Regions from separate parts of the Streptomyces sp. DSM 42067 genome, predicted to be linked through region 3. Evidence: riboswitches for the same ligand, from Rfam matches in the RefSeq annotation. Region 3 holds a riboswitch; each other region holds the start of a gene.
What was found. A riboswitch is a leader RNA that binds a small molecule or an ion and turns the genes downstream of it on or off. The one in region 3 is predicted to bind cyclic di-AMP.
Positions count from the first base shown of each region.

Region 1: linked by a shared signal. The riboswitch ahead of ACSMXV_RS35910 (M23 family metallopeptidase) and the one ahead of ACSMXV_RS25295 (C40 family peptidase) in region 3 are both predicted to bind cyclic di-AMP.
Region 2: linked by a shared signal. The riboswitch ahead of ACSMXV_RS31265 (LysM peptidoglycan-binding domain-containing protein) and the one ahead of ACSMXV_RS25295 (C40 family peptidase) in region 3 are both predicted to bind cyclic di-AMP.

Region 1 is NZ_CM147706.1:8,019,552-8,026,663, reverse strand. Features, by position in the region: gene ACSMXV_RS35925 (glutamate dehydrogenase) at 1-237, shown strand, start outside; gene ACSMXV_RS35920 (TetR/AcrR family transcriptional regulator) at 464-1,084, shown strand; gene ACSMXV_RS35915 (SGNH/GDSL hydrolase family protein) at 1,293-2,084, opposite strand; gene ACSMXV_RS35910 (M23 family metallopeptidase) at 2,328-3,269, opposite strand; cyclic di-AMP (ydaO/yuaA leader) riboswitch at 3,272-3,452, opposite strand; gene ACSMXV_RS35905 (alpha-galactosidase) at 3,739-5,832, opposite strand; gene ACSMXV_RS35900 (tyrosine-protein phosphatase) at 6,100-6,897, shown strand; gene ACSMXV_RS35895 (DUF6126 family protein) at 6,933-7,049, opposite strand.
Region 2 is NZ_CM147706.1:6,907,417-6,914,528, reverse strand. Features, by position in the region: gene ACSMXV_RS31290 (hypothetical protein) at 246-770, opposite strand; gene ACSMXV_RS31285 (CBS domain-containing protein) at 1,212-1,637, opposite strand; gene ACSMXV_RS31280 (MerR family transcriptional regulator) at 1,875-2,492, opposite strand; gene ACSMXV_RS31275 (baeRF2 domain-containing protein) at 2,581-3,693, opposite strand; gene ACSMXV_RS31270 (inorganic diphosphatase) at 3,756-4,250, opposite strand; gene ACSMXV_RS31265 (LysM peptidoglycan-binding domain-containing protein) at 4,534-5,265, opposite strand; cyclic di-AMP (ydaO/yuaA leader) riboswitch at 5,268-5,423, opposite strand; gene ACSMXV_RS31260 (heavy metal translocating P-type ATPase) at 5,782-7,112, opposite strand, start outside.
Region 3 is NZ_CM147706.1:5,501,203-5,508,314, reverse strand. Features, by position in the region: gene ACSMXV_RS25310 (esterase/lipase family protein) at 1-309, shown strand, start outside; gene ACSMXV_RS25305 (M23 family metallopeptidase) at 533-2,311, shown strand; gene pcrA (DNA helicase PcrA) at 2,331-4,793, opposite strand; cyclic di-AMP (ydaO/yuaA leader) riboswitch at 5,108-5,299, shown strand; gene ACSMXV_RS25295 (C40 family peptidase) at 5,308-6,492, shown strand; gene ACSMXV_RS25290 (hypothetical protein) at 6,619-6,972, opposite strand.

The DNA.
Region 1 (7,112 bases), 2.5 Mb from region 3:
CTCCCGGACGTCGTCGTCAACTCCGGTACGAACGCCTGGTGGTGGTGGACGCTGTTCGGCGACATCGGCGCGGACGCGGACGCGGCCTTCGACCACACCCGCCGCTCCATGCTCGCCCTGATCGACCAGATGCTCACGCGCGCGGAGGCCGACGGTACGACGCCGCGCGCGGCCGCGCACGCCATCGTGTCGGACCGGCTGCCGGTGATCGCGGAGCGGTTCGGGTGGTACGGATGACTGTCCCGGTGACTGGTCCGGGTCCGGTGACTGGTGCGGCGCATGCCCACGCGCGCGTGCCGCACACGGTCGGGCTCCTGGTGTGCAGCGTCGGCGGTGTTTCCCTGTGCAGCATGGACGGTGCTTCCCTGTGCAGCATGGACGGTGCTTCCCTGTGCAGCATGGACGGTGCTTCCCTGTGCAGCATGGACGGTGCTTCCCTGTGCAACGTGGGCGGTGTTTCCTGATGACACGGGTGCGGTTGAGCGTGGCCGAGCGGCGGGAAGCGCTGTTGCGGGCCGCCGTCGAGCAGATCGAGGCGCGAGGCGTCGCGGCCGTGCGCATCGCCGATGTGGCCTCCGCCCTCGGGGTCAGCAACGCCCTGGTGCTCTATCACTTCTCGACCAAGGAACAGCTGGTCGCCGCCGCGTTCACACATGCCGCCGAGGGCGATCTCGCGCATCTGCGCAGGCTGCTGGGCAGACGCACGACGGCGGTACGCCGCCTGCGTACCGCCGTCCGCTGGTACGCGCCGACCGGGCAGGCCAAGGGGTGGCGGCTGTGGATCGAGGGCTGGGCGGGGGCCCTGCGCGATCCCGCGCTGCGCGAGGTGACGCGCGGTCTCGACCAGCAGTGGAAGGCGGCGCTCGCCGAGGTGATCGCGGAGGGCGTGGCGGCCGACGAGTTCCGCTGCCCGGACCCCATGGCCGCGGCCCTGCGTCTGACCGCGCTGCTGGACGGGCTCGCGGTCCAGATGACTGCCTACGACGGCACGCTGTCCCGTGCGCGCATGACGAAGTGGGTCGACGAGGCTCTCGCCCGGGAACTGGGCCTTGAGCGGAAGGCGTTGATGGCTACGGCACGGTGACCCGCCGGGCGGGCCCCACGGTTCCGGACGCACCCCGGCGCCGGACGCGCCCCGGCTCCGGGCCGGAGGCCCGTGACGGGGCTCAGGCCGTACGTGACGAACCCACCGTCGTGGGGTTGTGCCCACCATTGTGCCCACCCGTTCCCCAGCGGAACGACTGCCCACAACGCTCACCGCACCCCCGGTCCCCAAGACCCCCGAGATGCCCCTACAGAGGCAGCAGATCCGGTCTCTTCGCCTCGACGTGGTCCCCGGAGGACTCGCCGCGCAGCCGCCGTCCGATCCACGGCACGAGGTACTCGCGGGCCCAGTGGATCGTGTCGCGGCGCACATCGAGGGAGCCGCGCGGCGGTTCCGGGGGCCAGGGCTGGTCCGGGTCGGCGGGCACCTCGAGTCCGAGCACCTGTGCGGCGCGCAGGGCGACACGGGTGTGGCCCTCGGGCGACAGGTGCAGCCGGTCGGGGTCCCAAGCCCTGCGGTCCTGGATGGTCTTGAGCGACCACAGGTCGAGGACGGGGAACCCGTACCGGTCGGCGATGGCCCGCAAGTGCAGGTTGTACGTGGCGATCTTGCCGCGCAGGTGCTTCAGCACGGGTACGCCGCGAGTGTCGAAGCCCGTGGCGATCAGGACGCTGCCCGCGGCCGACGCGAGGTCGGCGACGGCCCGCTCGAAGCGTTCCGCGACGTCGTCGGGGTCGGTGCCGGGCCGGATGATGTCGTTGCCGCCTGCGCAGAACGTCACGAGGTCGGGGGCGAGTTCCTTGGCCCGCGGGACCTGTTCCGCGACGATCTGGTCGAGGAGCCTGCCGCGTACGGCGAGATTGGCGTAGCGGAAGGTGTGCTCCGGGACCCGGTCGTCGAGGAGGACGGCGAGCCGGTCGGCCCAGCCGACGAAGTGCCCGCCGGGACCGGGGTCTCCGACACCTTCCGTGAAGCTGTCGCCGACCGCTGCGTAGGACCTGATCACGTCACTGGTGAGGAATGTCGACTCTGCTGCCACGTCGGCATATCTTTCACCTCGCTAAGTGACCTACGCCACCGTAGGCAGGGGTTGACGGCGGGTGAGATATGCCACTCGTCAAGATTCGCCCAAGCCAGGAATAGAGCCCAGCCGTTCATAGAGGCAGGGTCGCCGCGGCTCACGGACGAGACGACGTGCGCCCGGCCAGGACACACCATGGGGCGGTGCGGGGCCTGACCGGGCCTCGTCGATCGGTGTCGGTCTGTCGCAACCGAGGTGGCGTCAGATGGAGACGCCGTGCTGGCGCAGGTACGCCAGCGGGTCGACGTCGGAGCCGTAGTCCGGCGTGGTGCGGATCTCGAAGTGCAGGTGCGGGCCCGTGCTGTTGCCCGTGGAGCCGGAGAGCCCGATCTGCTGTCCCGCGGTCACGGTCTGGCCGGCCGAGACGGAGAGGGCGGACAGGTGGGCGTACTGCGCGTACAGACCGTCGCTCAGCTGGATGACGACCTGGTTGCCATACGAACCGGCCCAGCCGGCGGAGACGACAGTGCCTGCGCCGACGGCCTTGAGGCTGGTGCCGGTCGGGGCCACGAAGTCCACACCGGTGTGGTAGCCGCTCGACCACATGCTGCCCGACTGGCGGTAGGGCGTGCTCATGGTGGCGCCGGGGATCGGCGCGGTGAAGGCGGAGGTGGTCGTGGCTGCCGTGTCCGCGGGCGCCGTGTTGGTGGCCGTGGTGGTCGCCGTGGGAGCAGTGGAGGTCGTGGACGCCTTTTCGGCAGGCGCCTTGGAGGCGGCAGCGGCCGGGGCCTTGGACGCGGAAGCGGAGGCCGAGTCGTCGGAGGCGGCGGCCTTGCCGTCGACGACGAGCTTGAGGCCCGCGCGGATCTTTGTGGGGTCGGCGCCGATGGCCTTGCGGTTGTCCTTGTAGAGCTTCTTCCAGCCGCCGGCGACCTTCTGCTCCCTGGCGATGCCGGCGAGGCAGTCGCCCGACTTCACCGTATACGTCTTCTTCGCGGCCGACTTGGCGGCGGCGGCCGCGACGGCGGCCTTTCCGGAAACGGACTGGACCGCGGACTGCGGGGCGGTCTGTGCGGGAGCGGCAAACGCGCCCGTGGCGCCGATGAGCGGCAGTGCGAGTGCGGCACTCCCCGCGCTGAAGGCGGCTATGGAGCGGGTGAAGCGCAGGGACTTGGAACGGCGGTTCTTACCGGTCGCGGGCATGGCGAATTCCTCTCCGGCGCCTGCGAGGTGAGCTGTCGGGTTCGGACTGGAGATGTCCGGCCGCGTTTTGGCGCGACTTCACCCCAAGCTGGTCCGGATACCCGGAACCGGCGTTCTACCTGTGGGATCCCCCGCTCCTGCCATACACGTTGTGTGAGTGGGGATTCCGGGCGATGGCAGGATTCGGCGTCCGCCCGGATCGACCGTGACCGTAAGCGAGTCGGAATGGCGGACACAAGCGTGGTTATTCCAGCGGGATTCCGGTTCTTGATCCTTCCCCGGAAATTCCGGTCACTGTCCGTGGATTAACGATCTCCGCATTCCGGCCAACCCCCCGGAAATTCAGGGGCGGTCACGAAAGGGAGATCGCCACCCACCGTCACCAATATGATCCTGCTCACGGCATGCCACTCATGACGCCTTATTGCAGGGCGAGTTAGAGCCAATGACCCAAAGAGGACTAAATCGGTCAGATGCGACGCAGACGGATAACTGCCGCATCCAGGTCGCCATGCAGCCCGGTCCGCAGACCGTGGTGCAGCAGCACCGCACCCCGATGCACCGCGCCGGTCTCGAGGCACTCGTACGACCCGGCGGGATCGAGCCCTCGCAGCCTGACCGCCGGGGGCGCCTCGCCGTAGTGCTGGGCCCCCAACCACGCCAGGACTACGGCCTCGTCCCCGAGGACGTACTGCACCGCGCTCAGCCCGCCCTCCGGCGCCCTCAGCCGGTAGAGGTCGCCGCGCTGCACGACGGGGCGGATCTCCTTGTAGAGATCCACCCACCGACGGGCCTCGGCGAGCTCCTCGTCGCTCCACTCGGTGAGGTCGCCGCCGACCCCGAGCACCCCGGCCATGGCACTGACGAAGCGGAAGCGCAACGAGCTCACACGGTCATTGAGCTGGACGTTCGGGCTGTCGGTGACCCAGGCCGCCATGACCCGCGCGGGGTGCACCTGAGTGAAGCCGTACTGGATGGCGAGCCGGTCCAGCGGGTCGGTGTTGTCGGAGGTCCACACCTGGTCCGTGCGCGCCATGATGCCGAGATCGACCCGGCCGCCACCGCCCGAGCAGGACTCGAACGCCACTCCCGGGTGCGCGGCCCGCAGCCGGTCCAACAACCCATAGAGCGCATGCACATGCGCGTTCCACAGCCTCTGCGGATACGGTTCCCCCGGCCACCCGGCATCCGTGAAGCAGCGATTGAAGTCCCACTTCACATAGTCGATCGGCGCGCTGCTCAGCAGGGTGTCCAGCTGCTCCCACAGATACTGCTGGACGTCCTCGCGGGCGAGGTTCAGGACCAGCTGGTTGCGGAACTCCGTCCGCGTACGGCCGGGGAAGTGCTGCACCCAGTCGGGGTGGGCGCGATACAGATCACTGTCGGCGTTGACCATCTCCGGCTCGACCCAGATGCCGAACTGCATGCCCAGGGCGTGCACGTCGTCGGCGAGCGGCTTCAGCCCGTGCGGGAAGCGGTCCGGGTTGGGCGTCCAGTCGCCCAGACCGGCCCGGTCGCTGGTCCGTGCGCCGAACCAGCCGTCGTCTACGACGAACAGCTCGACGCCCATGTCGGCGGCGCGCTGGGCGAGCGCCCGCTGCTGGTCCTCGGAGATGCCGAAATTGGTGGCCTCCCAGGAGTTGTAGAGCACGGGCCGGTCCTGATCGGCATCGGGAATAACGCACTTGCGCTGATATGCGTGCCATGCCCGACTTGTTCCGCCAAAGCCGCCGTCACTCCAGAGCCCCGCGAAGACGGGTGTGGCGATCGCCACTCCGGGCTTGAGCAGCGCCTGCCCCGAGTCGTCGTGCCCCGTACCACCGGTGATCTGCACGATGCCGTCCGGCAGCTGCTGCACGGCGATCCGCCAGGACCCCGACCAGGCGAGCGCGCAGCTGTACACCTCGCCGGACTCCTCAGTCGCCGCACCCTCCGCGTCGAGCGCGACCCACGGCAGGTGCTGGTGCCCGGTGTGCCCGCGCCGACTGCCGATGATCTTCTCGCCGTAGGTCAGCTCGGAGCGCCCGAGCCGGGACTCGGCCGCCCACCGGCCATGCAGCTGGGACAGCCGCCAGCGGTCGCGCACCGGCAGCGTCCAGGTCGCTGAGTCGGCACGCAGGACCTCCAGGGCGGGGGCGTCGGCCGGGCCCTGGTGGATCAGGATGGCGCTGCGCTCGACGACGTCGTCGCGCATGCGGTACACGAGTGTGAGCTGGAGGTGGTGCACCTCGTCGAAGAAGTGCACCTGCAGCTCTTCGTCGTCCGCTGCCGCGTTCCGGTACCGCCACTCGGTCCCGCGCACCTCGTCGGTGCGCACCGACAGCGCGGGGCGTACGAAGCGAGGGCCGCCCTCGACCGGGTACTCCTCGTGCCCGTCGAGCGGGGACTCGAAGGGCCAGTACGGAGCAGGGGGCTCGGCGGCGAGCGCCTCGGCGTCGGCAAGCGTGATCCGCGGCCCCCAGTGAAGGTGCAGCAGCTCGTCGCGGTCCGTCAGCCGCAGCGCATAGCTGCTGCCGGGCCCGGAGAGGAGCCACGTCCGGCCGTCCGCACCGATCTCGATCATCAAGCCCCCACATTCGCTCACGCCCGCTCAGGTACCAACATCATCAGGGGCGAAGCACCCTCTGGGCAATGACCTCATACAGGGTGGTGCGGGGCATCGAGGCCGCCCGGCACGGCACCAAATACGGCTGTATAGACGGCCGAATCATGACCACGGAAGGCCCCAAAACCGCCACGACAGCAGACGATTGGCCCTGACACCCATGTCGTATGGTCGACAGAGCGCCCTCCGGCGAGCAGCGTCGGTGGCCGACTGGGAGGAGCCCACGTGACGCAGCAGGTCCCGTCGACAGACCCTGAGCTGGTCGGTGTGCGCAACTTCCGTGACGTCGGTGGCCTCCCGACCACAGACGGTCGCCGGACCCGGCAGGGGCGGCTGTTCCGAAGCGGGCACCTGGCGCATGCGACCGAGGCGGATGCGGCGTTCCTCGCCTCGCTGGGCCTGCACACGGTCTTCGACTTCCGCAATTCCGCGGACCAGCGGCTCGAGGGCCCGGACGTGGAGCTGCCCGGCGTACGCAATGTGAACATCCCGATGAACGACCCCGCCGACGGGGCGGAGTTCTGGAGGATGGTCCGTGACGGCAGCGTGGACCAGCTGCGCGGCATCCTGGCCGACGGCCAGGCCGCGGGCCGGATGATCGCCTCGTACCGCACGATCATCAAGCGGCGCACCGCCGAGCACAGCCGGGTCCTTCACTCCCTGGCGGACGACAGTGTGCCCGCGCTGATGCATTGCGCCGCGGGCAAGGACCGCGCCGGCCTGTCGATCGCGATCACGCTGCTGGCGGTCGGTGTCGAACGCGACGCCATCGAGACGGACTACCTTCAGTCGAACGCCGCCCACCGCCGCTACAAGGTGCGCCGTTCCGACACCTCCCCGAACGGCATGTCGCCCGAGATCATGGAGCTGCTGAGCCCGCTCTTCGACGCCCGCGCGGAGTATCTCCACGCGGCCTTCGACACGATCGAGGAGACCTGGGGCACCACCGAGAACTACTTCGCGGAGGGCCTGAAGCTGAGCCCCGAGGCACGCGAGAGGCTCCGCGCGCGGCTGCTCGACTAGCGGCAGCCTGCTCGGACGGCGACGCTCCTACCGGCCTACTGGCTCTTCGCGCCGAGCTCGAAGAGCAGGAATATGAACGCCGCCAGGAGATGCCCCACAGCGATGTAGACGATGAGCCGCACCCAGAGGGCGCGCGGGAACCTCTCCTCGATCGAGCGGCGAGACGCGGCCGGCTCGGACGCCGCAGGTTGGGGTGTTGTCGGTTCCGGCGTCGT
Region 2 (7,112 bases), 1.4 Mb from region 3:
GGAGTGGAACGAGAATACTGACCGAACGTCTGTCTGCGGGAGCGACGTCGTGGACGTCGGCGCCGGTCAGGAGCATGCGCCTCCGGTGGGGGCGGAGGCCTTCGGCGGTCTGGCCGCATGCTGAGAGAACTGCTTCGACCCTGAGGCGTGATCCCCAGGAGCGTGGGCCAGGGGCGCTAGTCCTGATCCCCGAGAGCGTGGATCGGGGGCTCTAGCCCTGATCCCGCGAGCGTGAATCCGGGCCGCTAGCCCTGAGGCCGCGAGTCGCGCGGCCGGAGGAACTCAGAGTGACCCCCCTGTCGGGCTTCCGCCCGGCTGATGATGACGGCGAGCTCGCCCGTCGCCTGACGGAGCGCCAGTTCGAGGGCGGCCGGGGTGTGCAGGTCGCCGCTGCCGTCGGGCGGAACGAGCCACTGCAGCGAGCGTCCGGACCGGTAAGGGGGAGGGACGGCGACCCAGGAGCCCTTGCCTGCGTAGCGGATGCCGGAGCCGATCCAGCGGCAGGCCGGATCCGGCGGCAGGAAGAAGCCGACTCTGTGCGCTGCGAAATCCGCGAGTGTGGGCCCGGGCTCGTACTGCGGGGTGCGCAGCAGGGTGTCGAGCGTGAGCAGGCCGAGCTCCTCGGGAACGCTGAGCACGTCCCAGAACCGTCCGGAAGCCAGTACCACCGTCCCGTGTTCGCCGTATTCCCACTCCCGTTTGCACGCGCGGGGATCCTTCGCGGCCGCGGCGAGCCACTCCATGGCTTGCCTCGAGGCCGAATTCCTCATGACCCTCCTCCATAAAACATCTGCTCGGCATGATCGGACGGAGAATCAACTCCCAACCGGCACAAACCTGTTCGGATTGGTGCACCGGGTCCGACGCGCTCATGCTGGTAGATATTTCTACGGCGCGGAAGGGGTGGCGAAGCCTGGCGTTTCGTGGAAATGCGTTCGCATATGGTGGCGCGTTCACAATCGGCTCACATGTCCGGCCTCACGGCTTCACCCATGGGACGACTGTGCGATGCAGCGCGAGGCCCGTGAGGCCGATGGAAGCCGCGGCGCGGCGGACCTCGATGGCGAACCGCCTGTGGGGAAGGGATCCGCCGCGCGCGGAACGAAGCGCGGGACCGGCTCGCGAGGCAGCGCCGCCCCCAGCGCTCCGGCAACCTCCGCGTCCTCAAGGTGTGTTGCGTGATCGTGTGGAGAGGTTCCCTGCCGCAGCAGTCAGATGCTGTACGCCACGACGGCCTCCACGAACCGCCCCACCTCCTTCTCCGGCAGGTTGCGCGCCAGGTCGGCCTCGCTGATCATGCCGACCAGCCGCTTGTTCTCGTCGATGATCGGAACACGGCGGATCCGGTGCTCCTCCATGGTCTCCAGCACCTGCTTGATGTCCGCGTCCGCCTTCACCGTGACGGGCTTGCCCTGCGCCAGTTCACCGGCGGTCATCTTCGTCGGATCACCCCCGGCGGCCAGGCACTTCACCACGATGTCGCGGTCGGTGATGATGCCGTGCAGCTTGTCGTCGTCACCGCAGATCGGCAGCGCGCCCACATCGAGGTCCCGCATGCGCCGTGCCGCGGCATCCAGCGTCTCGTGCTCGCCCACACAGTCCGCACCGGTGTGCATGACGTCTCGCGCACTGGTCATGACAGCCTCCTTGGCAGCGGATCGGCCTGCGGAGGCGCGAGGATGCCACGGCATCCCTGGGCTGCCACGGCATCCCTGGTCTGCCACTACTCCCCTGGTCGCCTCCTGTGCCTTGGCCCAGATCCATTCTCGCTCCGGCCGATCCGCGATGCATCCGAGGCAGTCGGCGCTACCCGCCCGTGGTGGCGTGCCCTCACCGCCGGCGCGCCGCCTCCACGGCCGCCGCGACAGCGGTGCTCAACCGTCCGCGTCCGCCCCGATGACGGTCGGCGGCATCATCTGCCGGCGCTGTTCCGTCAGACGCTGCCGTTCCTCCTCGCCGAGTCCGGCGAACACCTGCTCACGCCTCCGGTGGAGTTCGGCGAGCTCCTGCTCGCCGAGCCCTGCCATGTGCTTCCGGCGGGACTCGATCAACTCGGCGGCCTGTTCAGGTGTCAGCGGCTGGATCATGGTCGTCATCTCCTCGATCACTTGCAGGAACTGTTCGGTCGACGTCCCGGCCGTACGGCCGAGCGCGCCGAGCACCGCGAGCAGGCGGGACCGCAGTTCCAGGTTCTGCCGAAGCCGTTCCTCGACCACGTCCAACTGCTGCCGGACCAGCTCGGCCGGGTCGTGGTCCGGCTCGTCCGCCAGCGTCGCCCGGATCTGCTCCAGGGGGAGCCCGAAGCTCCGCAGCGCCAGGATGCGGTGCAGCCGCCGGACGTCGCCGCCGGTGTAGCTGCGGTGTCCACCGGCCGTACGCGCGGACGGCGAGAGCAGACCGAGCTGGTCGTAGTGGCGCAGTGTCCGTACGGTGAGGCCGGTTTCGCGCGCCAGCTCGCCGATCTTCCGCATGCTCTCGTCCGTCTCTGCCATCCGTCTCCTCCCAGGGGTGCAGGACTCACGCTAGAAGGTGACGTAACGTCACTTTCAAGGGAAGGGGTCACCTGTGCGGCCGCAGGGACTACGACACCCAGGTCGTGGCCGTGTCCGAGTAGCGCAGCAGCACGCCCACCCCGTCTTCCAGCCGCGGTTCCTCGTGTGGCGGTACGACGACCAGCTCGGCGCCCGTACCGACGGCTGCGCGGATCAGAGCGGCATCGGCCGATTGCTCCTCGACGGCGGCCACGCCGAAGGACCGCAGGTCCACAGGGGACAGGGCGATGTGCGTCGGCGCGGGGCCGGTCCACACGCGCGCAACGAACTCCGTGTGCTCGTTCACCAGGAGGGACCTCGCCTGGCCTCGCTGCAGCGCGGCGACGGTGGCCCCCAAGCCCTCCGCCGCGCTCCCGTACCGGGCCCGGTGCGCCATGAACGTCTCCGCCTGGGCCCGGTCCCGCGCCGCCATGCGTCCGCGGAACAGCTCCCCGAGTTCCCCCTCCAGCAACGCCCGGCCCCCGTCACCTTCTCCCGCTCCGCCCTCGGCGACGATCGCGCGTTCGCTCAGGCGCCGGGGCAGTCTGTGGAGCAGGACGCCACGCGCCCACACCTCCCCGCACACGACGATCACCTCCGCACCGCCCCGGTCAGCCAGCTCCTCCAGCTCGCCCACGACCTGCGCCACGCCCCTCTGCCAGTCCGCTGCGGGGATCCGCCGACGGGAATGCGTGCCGGGGGTGACCCTGCTGATGGGCCACCGGCCCGTCTCCAGGTCGACCTGCAGTTCCTCCTGGGCGCCGGTCTCGCCTCTCAGGTCGGCGCGGTGCACGACGACAGCCGCGTACGGAATGTCCGGTGCGTGCTGAACCGCCAGCGGCATGGCGTCCGGCAGTGAGGTGAACTCGGCCAGGTCACGGACGGGCGGATCGGGCAGCTCTTCCACCAGAGCGAGCCGCCCCTGTGCCGCGAAGATCGCCTGGCCGTGCCGGCCCGGCACCGTCCTGTCGGTCCCGATCACGGCGGCCACCGCAGCGACGGTGGCGGTATCGGCCCCCTGTGCGGTCAGGTCGTCCCGCACATGACGTCGTCGCAGGTCGTTGGCTGTCTCAGGGTCCTCGATGTCGCGGGACGTATTCACATAGGCACATGCGTAGGGACCCGGCCGTGCGTACAGCGGTTCAAGAAAGGACAGCTTCACGGTTGCCTCCTGGCCTCACCCCTTGTCCTTACCGTTGCCGTTGCAGGTGCCGTCGCCCCTGGTCACACGAGGGTCTGATGGTCGGCGGCGCGTCGGCGGGACGCCTCGATCTCGGCGTAGGCCTGGTCTCGGCCCTCCCAGTGGGAACCCTCGACGGACTTGCCGGGTTCCAGGTCCTTGTAGACCTCGAAGAAGTGGGTGATCTCCAGCCGGTCGAACTCCGGGACATCGCCGATGTCCTGCGTGGCGGCGTAGCGCGGATCATGGGCGGGCACGCACAGGACCTTCTGGTCCATGCCCTTCTCGTCGCGCATGACGAACATCGCGACGGCCCGGCACTCGATGACGCAGCCGGGAAACGTCGGGTCACCGGTGATGACCAGGGCGTCCAGGGGGTCGCCGTCGCTGCCGAGGGTACCGTCTATGTATCCGTAGTCGGCCGGATACTTCGTGGACGTGAACAGCATCCGGTCCAGCCGGATCCGCCCCATCTCGTGATCCATCTCGTACTTGTTGCGGGAGCCCTGCGGGATCTCCACGATCACGTCGAATTCCACGGTGGCTCTCCTTGTCCGCGTACTCGGCCCGCCCACCGGGACCCGGCCGCTCACAGGCGCGGGTCCAGGTGGGCGTCCCCCTTGTGTCGCATCGCAGATCGGCCGCTTCCTGCCGTCCGGCTACCCCCTGGGATCGGCCGTGAACGGAATCGGTGCGCGCGTTTTCCTGGATTTGCCTGCGCACGGCCGGATACCCGGTGCGGGATTCCTGCCGTGATCTTCGGCGGAATGCGATTACGTCGGTGCGGAAAGCAGAGCGGATACGGCAGGCAGAGCAGTTACGTCAGTAGGGGCCGAAGACGTTGTCCATCGATCCGTACCTGTCGGCGGCGTAGTTGCACGCAGCAGTGATGTTGGCGACCGGGTCGAAAATGTCCATCGACGTACCGGGTACGTGATAGGCCTGGAACGTGGGGTCGATGACCTGGAGGAGGCCCTTGGAAGGTGTTCCCTTCGCGGCGTTGGAGTCCCAGTTGTTGACGGCCTTCGGATTGCCCGAGGACTCGCGCATGATGTTGCGGTGGATTCCGTCGTAGGTGCCGGGAATACCGTTCGCGGCCATGACGTCCAGCGACTCCTTGATCCAACCGTCCAGGTTGTCGGTGTACGTCTTCCCGGATGCCGGCGCGACGGTGGTCGTGGTCGCCGTCTTCGGCGTGGCCTTCTCCCCGAGCGTCAGCTTGAGGCCGGCGCGGATCTTCGACGGATCGCTGCCGATGATCGCCTTGTTGTCCTCGTACAGCTTCTTCCAGCCACCCTTGAGGTTGTGCGCGGCCGCGATCTTGACCAGGGTGTCGCCGGCAACCACCGTGTAGGTCGTCGGGCTGCCCGTCTGAGCGGCGACGACAGGCGAGAGCGCCGCTGCGGCGGTCGCGTACTGCGCCGCCGGAGCCGCGTCGGCAGTGGCCGCGGTCGCCAACGGTACGGCGAATACGGCACCACCCACACCCATGGCCATGAGGCCTCGAGCGAATGGATTGGTCCTGGGACGACGGTACTTGCCGTTTGCGCGCATGACGAATTCCTCTCCGTCGCCTGCGAGGTGAGCTGTCGGGTTCGGGCTGGAGATGCCCGGCCGCATGTGATTGCGACTTCACCCCGAGCCGGTCCTGTTTCCGGATCGGCGACTTACCTGGGTTCCCCGCTCCTGCCATACGTGGGTGATTGCGGTTTCCGGGCAGCGGCAGGATTCGGCGCGGGCCACCCGGATTGGCGCGAACGTAAGCGAGAGCGCCCGACCGGAACAAGGGCCGAAATCACAGAGAAATCCCCATTGCGAATCAAGCCGGGACAGATCCGGTTACGCGTCCGCCGCCGGGGAGCCCAACTCCCGTTGTCTGACGGCGAAATGGGCGAGGGCGCGAGAACGTCAGAGAACGGTCAGCTCGCCCTGAAGTGAGGCATATCACGGTTTGGTGGGAATTCCCCTCTTCATAACCCCACGCGAAGCACTGCAAGTTGGACCAACAGACCGAATGCGAGCTTTAGTGAGAATAAGAGCAAATCACCCATATGGGGTCAGTGGGATCGCTCACCGGTCGCCCTCCAGGACGGCCCGCTGCCAAGCCGCCTCCCTCAGCAGTCGCAGTCCGTTGAGGCCGACGATGACGGTGGAGCCCTCGTGACCGGCGACGCCGAGCGGAAGCGGAAGAGTGCCCACCAGGTCCCAGGCGACGAGGCCGCCGATGAACACCCCGGCGATCACGAGGTTCTGCACCACCAAGCGCCGTGCCCGGCGGGAGAGCGCGATCACCGCGGGCACGGTGGTGAGTTCATCTCGGACGATCACCGCGTCGGCGGTCTCCAGCGCGAGGTCCGAGCCTGCCCGGCCCATGGCGACGCCGGTGTGGGCGGCGGCCAGGGCCGGGGCGTCGTTGACTCCGTCTCCGACGACCAGGACCTTGCGGCCGGCACTCTCCAGTTCCTTCACCGCGCTCACCTTGTGCTGCGGCAGCAGACCGGCTCGTACGTCCTCGATGCCGACCTCGGCAGCGAGGTGCCCGGCCGCGCGCGGGTTGTCACCGGTCAGCAGCACCGGTGCGGCGCCGGTGAGCGCCGTCAGCGAGGCGACGGCGGCAGAGGCGTCCGGGCGCAGGCGGTCGGCGAGGCCCAGCAAGCCGACCGGAACACCGTCGGCCTGGACCAGGACCGCGGTACGCCCGCCCTTCTCCAGCTCGGCCGCGAGGATCGCCGCGTGTGCGGCAGGCGCGACCGTCGCGTCCGCCGCGTCCGTCGCCCCGTCGAGCAGCCGTGCCGGCGCGCCCACCGCGACCGGTCGCCCGTCGACGGTGGCGGTCACTCCGACGCCGGGCGTGGAGTCGAAGTCCTCCGCTGGGGACAGTGACAGGCCACGCGCGCGTGCAGCATCCACAACGGCCCGCGCCAGCGGATGCTCGCTGGGGTGCTCGGCCGCGGCCGCGAGCGCCAGCAACTCGCCCTCCTCCAGGCCGGAGCCGGGGAGCGGCCGGGCGTCGGTCACCCGCGGCACGCCCTCGGTCAGCGTGCCGGTCTTGTCGACCGCCACCGCGTCGACCTGCCCCAGACGCTCCATCACCACCGCCGACTTGACCAGCACACCGTGCCGTCCGGCATTCGCGATGGCCGACAGCAGCGGCGGCATGGTGGCCAGCACGACCGCGCACGGGGAGGCCACGATCATGAAGGTCATGGCACGCAACAGCGCCCCGGTCAGTTCCTCGCCGAACGCGAGCGGTACGGCGAACACGGCGAGCGTCGCGGCCACCATGCCCAGCGAGTAGCGCTGTTCGACCTTCTCGATGAAGAGCTGGGTGGGTGCCTTGGTCTCGGACGCCTCCTCCACCATCCGTACGATCCGGGCGATCACCGTGTCGGAGGCGTCGC
Region 3 (7,112 bases):
GCGCATCCGATCGTCCGGCAGATGCGGCCGGGTTCCGAGGTGATCGAAGAGCTGAAGCAGCCTTCACCTGACTGCCGTACGCGGTTCGTGAGTTTCTGGAGCGATCTCGACCAGATGATGGACCCGCTCGACAGTGCATGCCTCGACCACCCGGATCTGACCGCGCACAACGTGCAGGTGAGCGGGATCGGGCATCTCGCCCTGCCCGTTCACCCCGCAGTGGCCAACGGCATCCGGCAGGCGCTCGACGCGGAGGAGGCGACGAAGGCCCGCGCAGCCGGCCGAACCGATGGTCTGACGGTGGCCTGATGTCGAACGCCAGTCGAACGCAGAGCCAAAGCTCTGCCCGCAGTTCGCCGAAAGGCCACTGATTGCCCGTTTCCTGCGTGCGCGAAACCTGCCGAAGATTGTCGCGCCCGCGAACCGCCGGGTACAGTCACCGCACTGCTCTGCCCCTGGGACTGTGTGACTTCAGTGGTTAGCGCCGCGGGTTCAGACCCCAGCTCCTGCTGTCGAGGCGAAAGAGAAGTTGGTGAACGACCGTCACCCGTCGGGGACCGCAACTCCCCCGGCACCGGCCACAGACGCCGACTATGCGCGCTACGACTACGCCTCCTACGAGGGGCAGAGCGCGCAGCACGGCGGCTACACCGGGTACGACGGCTACTCCACCGACACGTTCTCCACGGGCTCCTACGCCACCGGCTCCTACACCAGCCCCGGCTTCGAGACCGATCCGCTCTTCGGCGACCTCCCCGGCGACTCGTACGACAGCGGCCAGTGGTCCGGCCTGGGAGCCGCGGCCGGGGGTGATGCCACCGGCACGTATCAGCACCAGACGGTCGCCCCGCAGGAGACGCTGAACTACGACCCGTATGCGGCGCAGCACCATGCCGCGTACGAGACCGGCAGTTATGACACGACCGGGGTCTGGGCGTCCGCCGGCTACGACCAGCTCGCCGCCCACATCCCCACGCAGGCCACCAGCCCGGATGCCACCGGCACGGGCCAGTGGGATTCGGGAGCATGGGCCGTCGACGGCCAGACCGGTCAGACCGGCCAGTGGGAGACCCACGCAAACCAAGCGTACGACCAACAGGCCTTTGAGCAGCACGATCTCGGACAGAGCGACTTCGGGCAGAGCGATTTCGGGCAGCACGACTTCGGACAGCCGCCGCTCGATACGCAGGCCTTCTCAACAGGGGCCTTCGGAGACCAGAGCTTCGACACGGGCGCGTACGACGCCACCGCATGGAACTCCGACGGCGGCTCGACGGCGTACGAGAGCGTGAACCCGGCCCCTGAGCCGGAGCCGGTCTCGGACCTCGCCCCTGAGCCGGGGCAGGAGTCGTACGAGCAGACGACCGGCGCGTTCGAGCAGGTCTCGTACGAGCAGTACGAGCAACACGACTCCCCCGAAGTCGAGTTCGCTCCCGAGGAGGGCCTCCGGGGCCACGAACGCGACCACGGCGGCGATCACCACGATCGCGATCTTCCCCTCGACGAGGCGACTTCTGAAGAGAAAGCCGCTGAACCGCTGGTCTCCACGGTGTCCTCTTCGGCCCGAGTGCCCCGCGCACGGTCCCGGCGCCGCTCCCCCGCCAAGCGTTCCGCGCTGCTCACCGTGGCCGTGCCATCCGCGTGCGTGATGGGCGTCGCGGGAATCGCGGCCGCCTCCGTGAGCAACCTGGGCAGCGACGACGACACCACGACGACCGCGGCCCCGGACACCAGCTCCGTGAAGCCGTCCGTCGCCAACAACAAGCTGGACACTCAGCTCGAGAACCTCTCCGCTGACGCGGGCGACTTCGCCGACCGGGCGAGCCGCACCCAGGAGCGCATCGACCTCAAGGCCCAGCAGGAGGCCGAGCGGAAGAGGGCTGCCGAGGAAGCGGCGCGCAAAGAGCGGCTCCGCCCGAAGTTCGCCCTGCCGGTGGCACAGCACGGACTCAGCGCCTATTACGGACAGTCGGGCATCAACTGGATGTCCGTGCACAGCGGCATCGACTTCCCCGTCTCCTACGGCACCCCTGTGATGGCCGCGACGGACGGCACCGTACGCGTGGAGTGGAATCCCGCGTACGGCAACATGGCGATCGTGACAGCCAAGGACGGTACCGAGACGTGGTACTGCCATCTCTCCAGCCACAAGATCTCGAGCGGCACCGTCAAGGCCGGTGACGTCATCGCGTACTCCGGGAACTCCGGCAACTCCACCGGGCCGCATCTGCACTTCGAGGTGCGGCCGGGCGGCGGGGCTGCGATAGACCCGCTGCCGTGGCTGCGGAGTCACGGTCTCGACCCGGCTTAGCCCTGGCGGGCTCATATTCCTACAGCTTCTCCACCGGTGCGTATCGCAGCAGCAGGCGCTTCGGCTTGGTGTCGCCGAAGTCGATCGTCGCCTCGGCGTTCGCGCCCGTACCCTTCACGCCGACCACCGTGCCCAGGCCGAACTGGTCGTGCGTGACCCGGTCCCCGACCGCCAGCGAGACCACCGGCTTCTCGGACGCCCGTCGCGTGGCGAACCCCGAGGCCCCGGAGGCCGCGCTGCGCGAGCGCGACGAGGACAGTGAGGCGGCGACACCGGCGGCCGGTCCTGAAGAGACCGGAGCGGTGGATCCCGTCCGCTTCCACTCCACGTGCTGGGCGGGGATCTCCTCCAGGAAGCGCGACGGCGGGTTGTACGCCGGCTGGCCCCAGGCGCTGCGCATCGTGGACCGCGTCAGATAGAGACGCTCCCGCGCGCGTGTGATCCCGACATACGCCAGGCGCCGTTCCTCCTCGAGCTCCTTGGTCTGGCCGAGGGAACGCATGTGCGGGAAGACGCCGTCCTCCATGCCCGTCAGGAAGACGACGGGGAATTCGAGGCCCTTGGCGGTGTGCAGCGTCATGAGCGTGATGACGCCGCTGCCCTCCTCGTCCTCGTCCGGGATCTGGTCGGAGTCGGCGACGAGCGCCACCTGCTCCAGGAAGTCGGACAGCGTGCCCGCCTCGCCCTCGGCCCGCTCCTGCTCGAACTCCAGGGCCACTGCGGCCAGTTCCTGCAGGTTCTCGATGCGTGTCTCGTCCTGGGGGTCGGTGGATGCCTGCAACTCGGCGAGGTAGCCGGTCCGTTCGAGTATGGCTTCGAGGACGGTCGCCGGGCCGACGCCGGACTCCGCGATGGTGTGCAGGTCCTCCATCAGCGTGTTGAACCGCTTGACGGCGTTGGTCGAGCGGGCCGCCATGCCGTACGCCTCGTCGACGCGGCGCAGCGCCTGCGCGAAGCTGATCTTCTCGCGCTGGGCGAGGGCGTCGATCATCGCCTCGGCGCGCTCGCCGATGCCGCGCTTGGGGACGTTCAGGATGCGGCGCAGCGGGACGGAGTCCTCCGGGTTCGACAGCACGCGCAGATACGCGAGGACGTCCCGGACCTCCTTGCGCTCGTAGAAGCGGACGCCGCCGACGACCTTGTACGGCAGGCCGACGCGGATGAAGACTTCCTCGAACACACGGGACTGTGCGTTGGTGCGGTAGAAGACGGCGACATCGCCCGACTTCGCCTCGTCCGCGTCCGTCAGCCGGTCGATCTCGTCGGCGACGAACTGTGCCTCGTCGTGCTCGGTGTCGGCGACATAGCCGGTGATCCGCGCACCCGCGCCGGCGTTCGTCCACAGGTTCTTGGGGCGGCGGCTCTCGTTGCGCTCGATGACGGCGTTTGCGGCGCTCAGGATCGTCTGGCTGGAGCGGTAGTTCTGTTCGAGCAGGATCGTCGTCGCGTCCGGGTAGTCCTCCTCGAACTGGAGGATGTTGCGGATGGTGGCGCCGCGGAAGGCGTAGATCGACTGGTCCGCGTCACCGACGACGCACAACTCGGCCGGCTCCGGGTCGTCGTCCCCTCCGGGCTGTCCCACCAGCTCGCGCACGAGGGCGTACTGGGCGTGGTTCGTGTCCTGGTACTCGTCGACCAGGACGTGCCGGAAGCGCCGCCGGTAGTGCTCGGCGACGTCCGGGAACGCCTGGAGCAGATGGACGGTCGTCATGATCAGGTCGTCGAAGTCCAGCGCGTTCGCCTCGCGCAGCCTCGACTGGTACAGCGCATAGGCCTGGGCGAGGGTCTTCTCGAAACCGTCGGCGGCCTGCGCGGCGAAGGTCTCCTCGTCGATGAGCTCGTTCTTGAGGTTGGAGATCTTGGCGCTGAAGGACTTCGGCGGATAGCGCTTCGGGTCGAGATCGAGATCACGGCAGACCAGCGCCATGAGGCGCTTGGAGTCCGCGGCGTCGTAGATCGAGAAGCTGGAGGTGAAGCCCAGCTTCTTCGACTCGCGGCGCAGGATTCGGACGCACGCGCTGTGGAAGGTCATCACCCACATCGCGCCCGCGCGCGGGCCGACGAGGTGCTCCACGCGCTCCTTCATCTCGCCCGCGGCCTTGTTCGTGAACGTGATCGCCAGGATCTGCCCGGGGTGCACGCCGCGCTCGGCCAGCAGATACGCGATGCGGTGCGTCAGCACGCGCGTCTTGCCGGAGCCGGCGCCGGCCACGATGAGCAGCGGGGAGCCGGAGTGCACGACGGCGGCGCGCTGCTCGTCGTTCAGCCCGTGGAGCAGCTCGGCTGGGTCGATGGCGGGGCGGGGCGCGCCGTCCCGGTAGTACGCGTCACGGGGCGGCGAAGGCACGTCGAACCGGCCCTCGAACAGGTCGTCCGGGATGTCCTCCGGAGCGCTGTCCTCGGGCGGCGGCGGGGGCTCCTCGTCCGCGCGCCGCGCGGGCTGGAGATCGGCCAGGAAGCTGTCGTCAAAGAGGCTGCTCATCGCTCCTCGAGTCTAGGCCGCCGCGCTGACAGTCACTGCCGCCTTGGGAAGTCGGCCGCATCGCCGTCGACAGCGGCGAGAGATCTCGACTCGGAAGCCGAACACTGGCTTGAAAAAGCCAGATAGATCCCTACAGGTGCAGATATCAGCGGTCTTTCTGCTTTGCCTAGAAGCACCCCCTACGACCCCGCCGAATGGTCAAGGTCACGAAAATGTATCGGGCATATCGAACATCAACCTTCACAGCGGCCACACGAGTTGGCTAGCGTGCCCGGCGGGCCGCCCGTACCCCCGCCGGCGAACGACGCCGGGACGGGTTGCCTCCGCCGAGTCCGGTGCGCCCTCACGGCAGCCGGAGCCGGGGACCCACTTTGACCTTGGGGTGAATCGGTCCCGTACCGAGTGCGCGCGACACCCGCGGGCACGAGGCACGGACCGTAGGGCAGCCTTCCGAACCACCCGCCCGAACCCGACAGCTAACCCGGTAGGCGGTCCACGGAAGGAGTCGCCTCTCTTGGCGTCGCACCGCAAGCCGCGGACCACCGGCCAGCTCGTCGCCGGTCTCCGCACGTCCCCCGCGGTCGGCTTCACCGCCGCCGCCCTCACCTCCGTGGCGCTCATGTCACAGACGGCGACCGCCGCGCCCGCCGAACCGAAGCCCAGCCTCGAAGAGGTCCAGAAGAAGGTCGACGACCTCTACCGTCAGGCGGGCGTCGCCACCCAGAAGTACAACGCGGCCCAGGAACGGACCGACGAGCAGCGCAAGCACGTCGACGGGCTGCTCGACGACGTGGCCAAGCGCACCGAGAAGCTGAACGAGGCGCGCCGCGAGCTCGGCTCCTTCGCCGCCGCCCAGTACCGCACCGGGGGCGTCTCCGACACCGCCACGCTGCTGCTCGCCGAGGACCCGCAGGAGTACTTCGACCAGAGCCAGCTCATGAGCCGGCTCACCAACCGGCAGAAGGAAGCGGTCGACGACTACCAGACGCAGCAGATCGAGACGACGAAGAAGCGCGAGGAGGCGACGGAGTCCCTCGCGTCGCTGACCGAGTCGCAGGCGGACCTGAAGGCGAGCAAGCAGGACGTCCAGCAGAAGCTCAGCGAGGCGCGCGAGCTGCTGTCGGAGCTGACCGCAGAGGAGAAGGCGCGGCTCGCCGCGATCGAGAAGGCGAAGGAGGAAGAGGCCAGGCGCAAGGCGGAGGAGCTGGCGCGCCGGCAGGCCGAGGAGGAGCGGCAGCGTCAGGAGGCGCAGGCGCAGGCCGAACAGGAGCAGGCCGAGCAGGAGGCTGCCACCGGTTCCGGGACGGGCACCGGGAGTGACTCCGGCAGCACCGGATCCTCCAGCTACGCCACGATGGCCGCCAAGGTCATCGACTTCGCCGAGGCCCAGATAGGGAAGCCGTACGTGTGGGGGGCCACGGGGCCCGAGTCGTACGACTGCTCAGGGCTCACTCAGGCCGCGTGGAAGACGGCCGGGGTGTCGCTGCCGCGTACCACCTGGGATCAGGTGAAGGTCGGCACGACCGTGTCTGTCGACAATGCCGAGCCGGGGGACCTGGTCTTCTTCTACGACGACATCAGCCACGTCGGGATTTACATCGGGAATGGCGAGATGATCCATGCGCCCAAGCCGGGGGCGAATGTTCGGGTCGAGTCGATTTACTACATGCCGATTCACAGCGTGGTGCGGCCCGCGTAGGTGCGGGGCGTGGGGGCGGGGGCTGCGGGTGCGTCGCGCCGGTTGGGTTCTCCGGGCTTCGCCCCCAGACCCCCGATCGCCCTGACGGGCTCGTCCTCAAACGCCGGACGGGCTATTGCTTGTCGCTCACGTCCAGAGCACCGCGATGAACACGTTCGCCATCGTCAGCAGGCCCACCAGACCGAACGACCTCTTGTCCACCTTCTCCTCGTCGCGCTTCACGTAGACGAGTCCGAGGATCACGATCAGCAGCGCCAGCTTCACGCCGATCTTGATGTTGTCGACGGGCTGGTCGTCGGCCTGGTTGAGGCCGACCAGGATCACTCCCGTGACGAGCATCGTGAGCGCGCCGTGCAGCATCGCCGGGCCGAACCGTGCCGTGCCCTCGCCCATCGCCTTCATCTGGGTCAGAAAGCCGCCCAGAAGCGAGGCGATGCCGATGATGTGCAGGCCGACGAAGAGATGGATGAGTACGTCCATGAGGCCGGAGCCTAACCGGACCACTAGCACCGGCCTCCGGGCAGGGGGGCCACTTCCGGGGCAACGGTCACAGCCGTACGGCAAGGGGGCGGCGGCCTGTCGGCGCCGCGGTCACATACGGGCACCGGGCAGTCCACTCC